Regions from separate parts of the Microbacterium sp. YJN-G genome, predicted to be linked through region 1. Evidence: predicted binding sites of a transcription regulator. Region 1 holds the regulator's gene; the other holds the start of a gene.
What was found. The regulator LexA, encoded in region 1, represses DNA repair genes until DNA is damaged. The targets are predictions, from matches to a motif close to TCGAACANNTGTTCGA.
Positions count from the first base shown of each region.

Region 2: a site for LexA is predicted at 2,509-2,524, ahead of H7694_RS15030 (HNH endonuclease signature motif containing protein). Genes of this name have one in related genera too.

Region 1 covers NZ_CP060402.1:2,150,505-2,154,858, reverse strand. The annotation lists gene metE (5-methyltetrahydropteroyltriglutamate--homocysteine S-methyltransferase) at 1-1,035, shown strand, start outside; gene lexA (transcriptional repressor LexA) at 1,195-1,881, opposite strand; gene H7694_RS10365 (LysM peptidoglycan-binding domain-containing protein) at 2,185-2,565, shown strand; gene H7694_RS10360 (histidinol-phosphate transaminase) at 2,656-3,738, shown strand; gene hisB (imidazoleglycerol-phosphate dehydratase HisB) at 3,735-4,354, shown strand, end outside.
Region 2 covers NZ_CP060402.1:3,128,170-3,132,523, reverse strand. The annotation lists gene H7694_RS15035 (MATE family efflux transporter) at 1-912, opposite strand, end outside; gene H7694_RS15030 (HNH endonuclease signature motif containing protein) at 1,140-2,477, opposite strand; partial or broken gene H7694_RS15025 (DUF1992 domain-containing protein) at 2,650-3,241, shown strand; gene H7694_RS15020 (type IV pilin protein) at 3,726-4,109, shown strand; gene H7694_RS15015 (type II secretion system protein J) at 4,314-4,354, shown strand, end outside.

The sequences.
Region 1 (4,354 bases):
GAGAACGCCCAGCAGGCGCTGAACCTGCCCGCACTGCCGCTGACCACGATCGGCTCGTTCCCGCAGACCGGTGACATCCGCCGTGCGCGCGCCCAGTTCACACGTGGCGAGCTGCCGCAGGACGACTACGAGGACTTCCTGCGCTCCGAGATCGACCGCGTCGTCGCGCTGCAGGAGGACCTCGGCCTCGACGTGCTGGTGCACGGCGAGCCCGAGCGCAACGACATGGTGCAGTACTTCGCCGAGAACCTCGACGGCTTCGCCGTGACCGAGAACGGCTGGGTGCAGTCCTACGGCTCGCGCGCCACCCGTCCCTCGATCCTGTGGGGCGACGTGTCGCGCCCGGCCCCGATCACCGTGTCGTGGGCGGCGTACGCGCAGTCGCTGAGCGTCAAGCCCGTCAAGGGCATGCTCACCGGCCCGGTCACCATCCTCGCCTGGTCGTTCGTGCGCGACGACCAGCCGCTGGGCGAGACCGCGAACCAGGTGGCCCTGGCGCTGCGCGATGAGATCACCGATCTCGAGGCCGCGGGCATCGCCATCATCCAGGTCGACGAGCCCGCGCTGCGCGAGCTGCTGCCGCTGAAGAAGGCCGACCAGCCCGCCTACCTCGACTGGTCCGTGCGCTCGTTCCGCCTCGCCACCGGCGGCGCCGCCGCTCCCACGCAGGTGCACACGCACCTCTGCTACTCGGAGTTCGGCGTGGTCATCGACGCGATCCGCGCGCTCGACGCCGACGTCACCTCGATCGAGGCCGCCCGCAGCCGCATGGAGGTCGTCGCCGACATCGCACGGTACGGCTTCGACCACGGCGTGGGCCCCGGTGTGTACGACATCCACTCGCCCCGCATTCCCAGCGTCGCCGAGATCGAGTCGCTGCTGCGCCGCGCCGTCGACGAGCTGCCGCTGCGTCAGCTGTGGGTCAACCCGGACTGCGGTCTGAAGACCCGCGGCTACGACGAGACGGTCGCCTCGCTGCGCAACATCGTCGAGGCCACCCGCCGCGTGCGTGAGGACGTGGTCGTCCCCGCCTGACGCGTGAAGTGGGACTGACGACGTCGTCACGCGCGACGTCGTCAGTCTCGTCGTCAGACGCGTCGTCAGACGCCGAAACCCCTCAGCAGTGCCGAAACCCCTCCTGAATTGCGAGATTCAGGAGGGGTTTCGACAACCTTGAGGGGTTTCGGCGGGAGATCAGACGGCGCGCAGCACCGCCACGACCTTGCCGAGCACGACGGCCTCATCGCCGAGGATCGGCTCGAAGGCCGAATTGCGGGGGAGCAGCCAGGTGTGGCCGTCGCGACGGCGGAACGCCTTCACCGTCGCCTCGCCGTCGATCATGGCCGCGACGATGTCGCCGTTCTCCGCATCGTTCTGCGTGCGCACGACGACCCAGTCGCCATCGCAGATCGCGGCGTCGATCATCGACTCGCCGTTGACCTTCAGCATGAACAGCTCGCCCTTGCCGACCAGCTGACGCGGCAGCGGGAAGATCTCCTCCACCTGCTGGTCGGCCGTGATGGGCACGCCGGCCGCGATCTGCCCGACCAGCGGCACGAGGGCGGCATCGCCGACGGCGGGCGCGGTGTCGGCGGGGTTCTCGGCGCTCGTGCCCGGCAGGTCGATGAGCACCTCCATGGCGCGCGTCTTGCCCGGGTCGCGGCGCAGGTAGCCGCTGAGCTCGAGCTGGCCGAGCTGATGGGTCACGCTCGAGAGCGACTTCAGCCCGACGGCATCGCCGATCTCGCGCATGCTCGGCGGATAGCCGTGCCGCGCGATGGAGGTCTGGATGACCTCGAGGATCGCCATCTGCTTGGCGCTGAGGCTCTTGCGCCGCCGGGTGCGCGGAGCCTCGGAGGCGGGGGCCGGGATGTCGCTCATCGGTGCTCCTTCATGCGTGCCGTCCGGTGCGGATCCGCGCCAGCGCGGGCGTCCGGTTCGAATGTCGGTGGCCCGTGATGGGCTCTCCATATCGAAACCGTATCCGAGGAATCACCGAAAACGGAAGATCTGTTCGAGCGTGTCGGGATGGATTCGGGTCGATTGTCGAAGAATTCTTGACAGATGTTCGATATCGAAGATAAGTTCGGAACACAGCTTCGCATCCGGCATCCCCGGCCGGATGCCGGATGCGAAAGCTGTACCAGTCCCGCCGGCGCGCGGGGAAAGACAGAGGAGCGTCACATGAGCACCATCAGCATCCAGGTCCCCGCGATCGCTCGCGTGTCCGCCGGTGCGCGGTCGGCCTCCCGCACCCGCCTGCGCCTGACCGCACGCGGCCGCCGCGTCCTCACCGCGTTCGCCGCGGCACCGGTCGTCGCCGTCCTCGCCTTCTCCGTGTTCGCGGGCGGCTCCGCCCTCGCCTCGGGGGACCAGGCGGCGAACGTGCAGTTCCAGACCGTCACCGTGATGCCGGGTGACACGCTCTGGTCGATCGCCTCCACGGTCGCACCGAACGACGACCCGCGCGATGTCATCGACGACATCCAGCGGCTGAACAACCTCAGCACCGGCATGATCCAGATCGGCGACGAGATCGCGATCCCTGTCGAGTACGCGCGCTGACGCGAACGGGGCAGAATCCGCGCCCACGCGCGCGACGACCAGTGGCGTCACGCGGGGAAGGGGCCCGATCCGGCGTCCTACGATTGAGGGGTGACCTCCCTCGACGAGCTGCCCCTCCGCGCTGATCTGCGCGGGCTCACCCCCTACGGCGCGCCGCAGGCGCCGCTGCCGGTCGCGCTGAACGTGAACGAGAACACGCATCCCGTGCCGGATGCCGTGGTCGGCGACATCCTCGATGACATCGCCCTCGCCCTCACCGACGTCAACCGCTACCCCGACCGCGAGTTCACTGCTCTGCGGGAGGCATTCGCCGGCTACCTCGGGCACGGTCTCACCGCCGACCAGATCTGGGCGGGCAACGGCTCGAACGAGGTGCTGCAGCACATCATGCAAGCCTTCGCCGGCCCCGGGCGCACCGCCTTCGGCTTCGCACCCACGTACTCGATGTACCCGCTGATCACGCAGGGCACCGGGGCGCGGTGGATCTCGGGCACGCGCGAGGACGACTACACGATCACCGCCGAGGATGCCGCCGCGCAGGTGCGCGACGCGGACCCCGACGTGATCCTGCTGTGCTCGCCGAACAACCCGACGGGCACCCCTCTCGGCCTCGACGTCGTCGAGGCCGTCTACGAGGCCGCCCGCGGCATCGTGATCGTGGACGAGGCGTACCACGAGTTCGCGCCCAAGGATGCGGCATCCGCTCTCTCCCTGCTGCCGGGGCGCCCGCGGCTGGCCGTCTCGCGCACCATGAGCAAGGCGTTCGCGTTCGCCGGCGCCCGGGTCGGGTACCTGGCCGCCGACCCCGCGTTCATCGACGCGCTACGCCTGGTGCGCCTGCCGTACCACCTCAGCGCCCTCACCCAGGCGGCGGCGACCGCGGCACTGCGCAACTCGGCCACCATGCTGCGCATGGTCGACGAGATCGTCGAGCAGCGCGACCGCATCACCGCTACGCTCGAGGCGCTCGGCTACACCCCCCACGCCTCCTGGTCGAACTTCGTGCTCTTCGGCGGCGTCGACGACCCGAGGGCGGTGTGGCAGGCGCTCTACGACCGCGGCGTGCTGATCCGCGACGTCGGCATCCCGGGCCACCTGCGCGTCACAGCGGGCACCGAGGCCGAGACCACCGCGTTCCTGGACGCACTGGCGTCGATAGGATCGTCTTCATGAGCGCACTCAGCCCTGAGACGGGCACCGCACCGCAGCCGCGTACGGCGCAGCGCACCCGCAGCACGTCCGAGTCGACCGTCGAGGTCGAGCTGAACCTCGACGGCACGGGACGCAGCGAGATCTCCACCTCGGTGCCGTTCTTCGACCACATGCTCACGGCGTTCGCCAAGCACTCGCTGACCGACCTCACCGTGCGCGCCACCGGCGACACCCACATCGACGCCCACCACACCGTCGAGGACATCTCGATCGTGCTCGGCCAGGCCATCCGCGAGGCCCTCGGCGACAAGTCGGGCATCTCCCGGTACGGCGACGCGCTCGTGCCGCTCGACGAGGCGCTCGCCCAGGCCGTCGTCGACATCTCCGGGCGCCCGTTCCTCGTGCACAGCGGTGAACCGGACGGCTTCGAGTTCCACCTCATCGGCGGGCACTTCACTGGCTCGCTGGTGCGTCACGCCTTCGAGGCGATCACCTTCCACGCCGGTCTCACCGTGCACGTGCGCGTGCTGGGCGGGCGCGACCCGCACCACATCGCCGAGGCCGAGTTCAAGGCCTTCGCCCGCGCCTTCCGGCAGGCCAAGGCCGCCGATCCGCTGGTCGAGGGGATCCCGTCCAC
Region 2 (4,354 bases), 980 kb from region 1:
ACTCTTGCCGATGAGTGCCTGGGCGGCGATCGCGAGGGCGTCGAGGGCGAAGGCCGCGGTGGAGAAGATCGTGTAGGCGATCTGCCATCCGGCGAGCTCGCGGGTGCCGATGCCCGTTGCGACGCCGACGGTGACGAGCAGGGCGACGCGCAGGCTGACGGTGCGCAGGAACAGCCAGCCGCCCGAGCGGGCGGTGCCGCGGATGCCGGCGCGCTGCGCACGCATCGAGGCGCCGTGGCGGCGGGCGAGGCGGCGGATGACGACGACGTAGGCGGCGACCATGCCCCACTGTGCGGTGACGGTGCCGAAGGCCGAGCCGGCGATGCCCCAGCCGAGCCCGTAGATGAAGATCCAGTTCAGCAGCGCGTTCGCGCCGAAGCCGAGCCCGGCGATCCACAGCGGGGTCATCGTGTCCTGCATGCCGCGCAGCAGGCCGGTGGCGGCGAACACGATGAGCATGGCGGGCAGGCCCCACATCGAGATCATCAGGTAGGTGCGCGCTTCGGTGGCGACGGCCGCGTCGGGGCCGAACAGGGCGATCATCGCTGGGGTGCCGACCGCGCCGAGGATGGCGAGCACGGCGCCGAGACCGAGGGCGAGCCACATGCCGTCGATGCCGACCGAGACCGCGTCGCCGGGCTGGCCGGCCCCGAACCTCCGCGCGACGGCGGGTGTCGTGGAGTAGGCGAGGAAGATCATCAGCCCGACGATCGTCTGCAGCACGGCGCCGGCGATTCCCAGGCCCGCGAGCGGGACGGTGCCGAGGTGGCCGACCATGACCGCGTCGAGGATGAGGAATGCCGGCTCGGCGACCAGTGCGCCGAGCGCGGGCACGGCGAGGCGCAGGATCTCGCGGTTCAGCGTCAGGGGTGCGCCGGATGCCGAGGGCGCCGGGGATGCGGGGGAGGCCACCTCACGAGCCTAGGGTGTGGCGGGCGGGCAAGACGGCGGGTGCGGCTGAACGGTGCGGGCAGGGCGGCCCGGGCTGGGGGCGGGGACGGCTGAATGGTGTGGGCAGGGCGCGGGTGCGGCTGAACGGTGCGGTCAGGTCGGCCCGGGCAGGGGGTGGGCACGGCTGAACGCGGAGGCAGTGCACGGCGGGCAGCGCACGACGGTGGGCATGGCCGGGCTGTTCCCGGTCAGGCTGCGATGTCGTACCTGGCCCGGCCGCCGAGTCGCGGGGCGCGGGCGGGGTCGACGGAGGGCGGCGGGATGAACCAGACTCGTCCCTTGGTTCCCGTGCCGTCGATGCGGATATCCCAGCCGTTGTCGTGGATCCGATGATGACAGGTCTCGCAGAGCAGAACCCCGTTGGCGAGATCCGTCGGCCCTCGATCTCGGGTCCACCAGCGGATGTGGTGCGCCTTAGTCATGCTCGGCGGCAGCCCGCACATCGCGCATCCGCCGTCGCGTTCGGCGAGGGCGAGCTTCTGCGTCTTCGAGAAGAAGCGCCTTTCCCTGCCCCAATCGAGGATGTCCCCGGCCGAGTCGAGTACGCACGGGATCACACCCGCTCCCGCGGCCATCCGGCGCACCGCGGTGATGCTGATCGGCTGGTCGAACCCGTCGATCGTGCCCGCCCCGGTGCCTGCCTCGAGATCGGCGGCGTCCACACGCACGATGACGGTGGCGCCGGCCATCGGCATCCGCTCGCTCTCGCAGCCGAGCACATGCGCGCAGACCACCGAGAGTGCGTCGGCGCGCATCATCGCGACGGTGCGCTGATCGGCATCCACCCCACCCGCGTCGAGGGCGTCCTTACGCGCCTGGAACTGCGCGGTGACGTAGGCGTCGACGGCCGTGCGGATCGGCGCGCCCTCTTCGACCGGGGTGACCAGATTCAGGTGAAACATTCCGTCGCGCTCGAACATCGCCACCGTTCGCTGCCCGCGGCGCTCCTCTTCGCGATGCTCGAGCCTGTCGGCTTCGAGCACCGCCTCGGCGCGCTTGACCAGCCGCCGCACATCATCCAGCGACAGTCCGACAGCGCGCTCGACGAGACGCCGCTCGGTATCGGCGACCAGATCACGGTCGACGCCCACACGCGCCCGATCGAGGAAGGCGATGATCAGCGCGGCGGACTGAGCTGCCAGATCTCCGGCGGCGAGCGCGTCCTGCACGGCGGGATACCTGGCAGGCATCGGGTCGCCCACCAGATCGGTGCGCGGGGCGACGGCCTCGCCGACCTGCACGAGCCGGGCGGCGTCGCCCGCAGAGACTCCTGTGGTCGCGGCGATGAGCTGCGCCGGGCTGCGGAATCCCTGCTGCTTCGCCAGTGAGTCCGGCCCCAGTTCGGGCCGGGATTCGTGCGCGATCTCGGCGGCGATGCGCGCCTGCATGGCGTCGAGCACCCGCTTCGCCGACCCGATCGCGGCGTTGAGGGAGATCAGCGCGTGGCGCGGCAGCTCGTCGGCATCCGACCACGCCGCATCGATGGCCGACACGGCCTCGTGCAGTTTCGTCAGGGGAGCTGCCATGTATCCAGACTATGGGCGGCAGGCTCTTGAGTCAAGTATTTGTTCGAAATTGGTTCGCACAAGGGTGACCAAGTTTCGAACATCACTACACATTAGATCCGAACCATCTCACCGTACCGCCGCCCACCGACCCGGGTCCGCGCGTAGCCTGGAACGACCGGGGGGTGATCCGATGTCCGACGCGATGAGCGACGCGGCGCGGTATCGCGCGCACCGCGATGCCGGTGAGAGCGCACCGGCGGAAGCGGAGGGCGACGGTGAGCGGCAGAGTGCGCTCACCGCGCAGAATGCTGCGGAGTACGTCGAGGCTGCGATCCAGGTCGCCATCCGCCGCGGCGACTTCGACGATCTGCCCGGCGCGGGCAAACCGCTCGAGGGGCTCGGGTCGGGGGCACGACCCCGACTGGTGGATCCGCCGCAAGATCGAGCGCGAGAACCTCTCCGGCCTCGGCCCGCCTGCCCTCATGCTGCGCGTCGAGGACCGGGAACTCGACGGCGAGCTCGACCGGCTCGGACGCGAGGAGGATGTGCGCACGGTGCTGGAGAACTTCAACCGCCGCGTGATCGAGGCGCGGCGGCAGCTGCTCGGCGGTCCGCCGGTGGTCACGAAGACGCGCGACATCGATGCCGAGGTGGTCGCCTGGCACGCCCGCCGGAAGGCCGCGCGGATCGCGGCGCGTGCTGCCGTGGCGGAGACGGAGCGGTCGGATGCTGCGCCTCGACGTTGTCTACGCGGCTTCCGCCGCCGCTCGCGAGATTCGTAGATTGCGGCGAATTGTTCTCGCCTCAGCGGAAGCGATCGACATCGTCTGGCTGGGCTGAGGATTCGGCGGGCGGAGGGCGTTGAACTCTAGCGTGAACACGATGAAAACCTGTTCGCGTGGGAAAAATCGGTCAACGAGTCGGGCAGCGGCATCAAGCTCCACCACCCGTGTGCGTGGCGTGCCGGCCGGTCGGCGTGTGGCCTCAACCCGAAGCTCTGCGTGTCCAACTTGAACGGTTGATGTTCGCATAACAAGACGATCCAACATCGGCAAGTCGACGCGCCGATGCCGTTACCGAAACGTGATAATCGGCTCTTGTGTAACCCGGGTAACAGGTCCAGGATGAGTGCCCAGGAGCCGCAACAACTGAGGGGTGACGGCGGTTCCGAACTCTGGGGTTGGGGAAAGCAGTACTCGAGGCCGTCGAAGACGACGCCCAACACAGGGAACCCGTCTTCGTCATCCCGGAGAGTGTGACCCCGTCATGCGTACCATCCGACGCCTCATCGAGGCCAAGAAGGCCGAGCGCGAAGAGAACGGCGAAGCCGGCTTCTCGCTCATCGAGCTCATCATCGTCGTCGTCATCCTGGGCATCCTGGTGGCGATCGCCGTGCCGATGTTCACCAACATTCAGGACCGTGCAGCCCAGAACGCCGTCGATGCGGCCGCCGCGAACGGTGCGACTGCTGTTGCTGCCGCACTCGCTGACCCAGATGGTGGTGTCACCGTCGCGGCTGCCGCCGCATCTGCGGGGACTCCCCCCAAGATCACGGTCACTCCCGTCACTGGCAAGAACACCACCGTTAGCGATGTGTGCGTGTCGGCGTCCGACGGGACCAAGACGGCTACAGCCGGCCCCGGCTGCTGATCCGGCACGCCGCACCTGACTACGTGGAGGCCCGCCCGAACGGGCCTCCGCACCGGTCACAGACCTGACGAGGCCCGCCCGAACGGGCCTCCGCACCGGTCACAGACCTGACGGGATCCGCCCGAACGGATCTCGGCACCGGTCACCACCCGAGGGGGCCCGCCCGAACGGGCCCCCGCACCGGTCTCTACCCGAGGACCACTCATGTCGTCGCATACCCGAGACGAAGACGGCTTCGGCCTCGT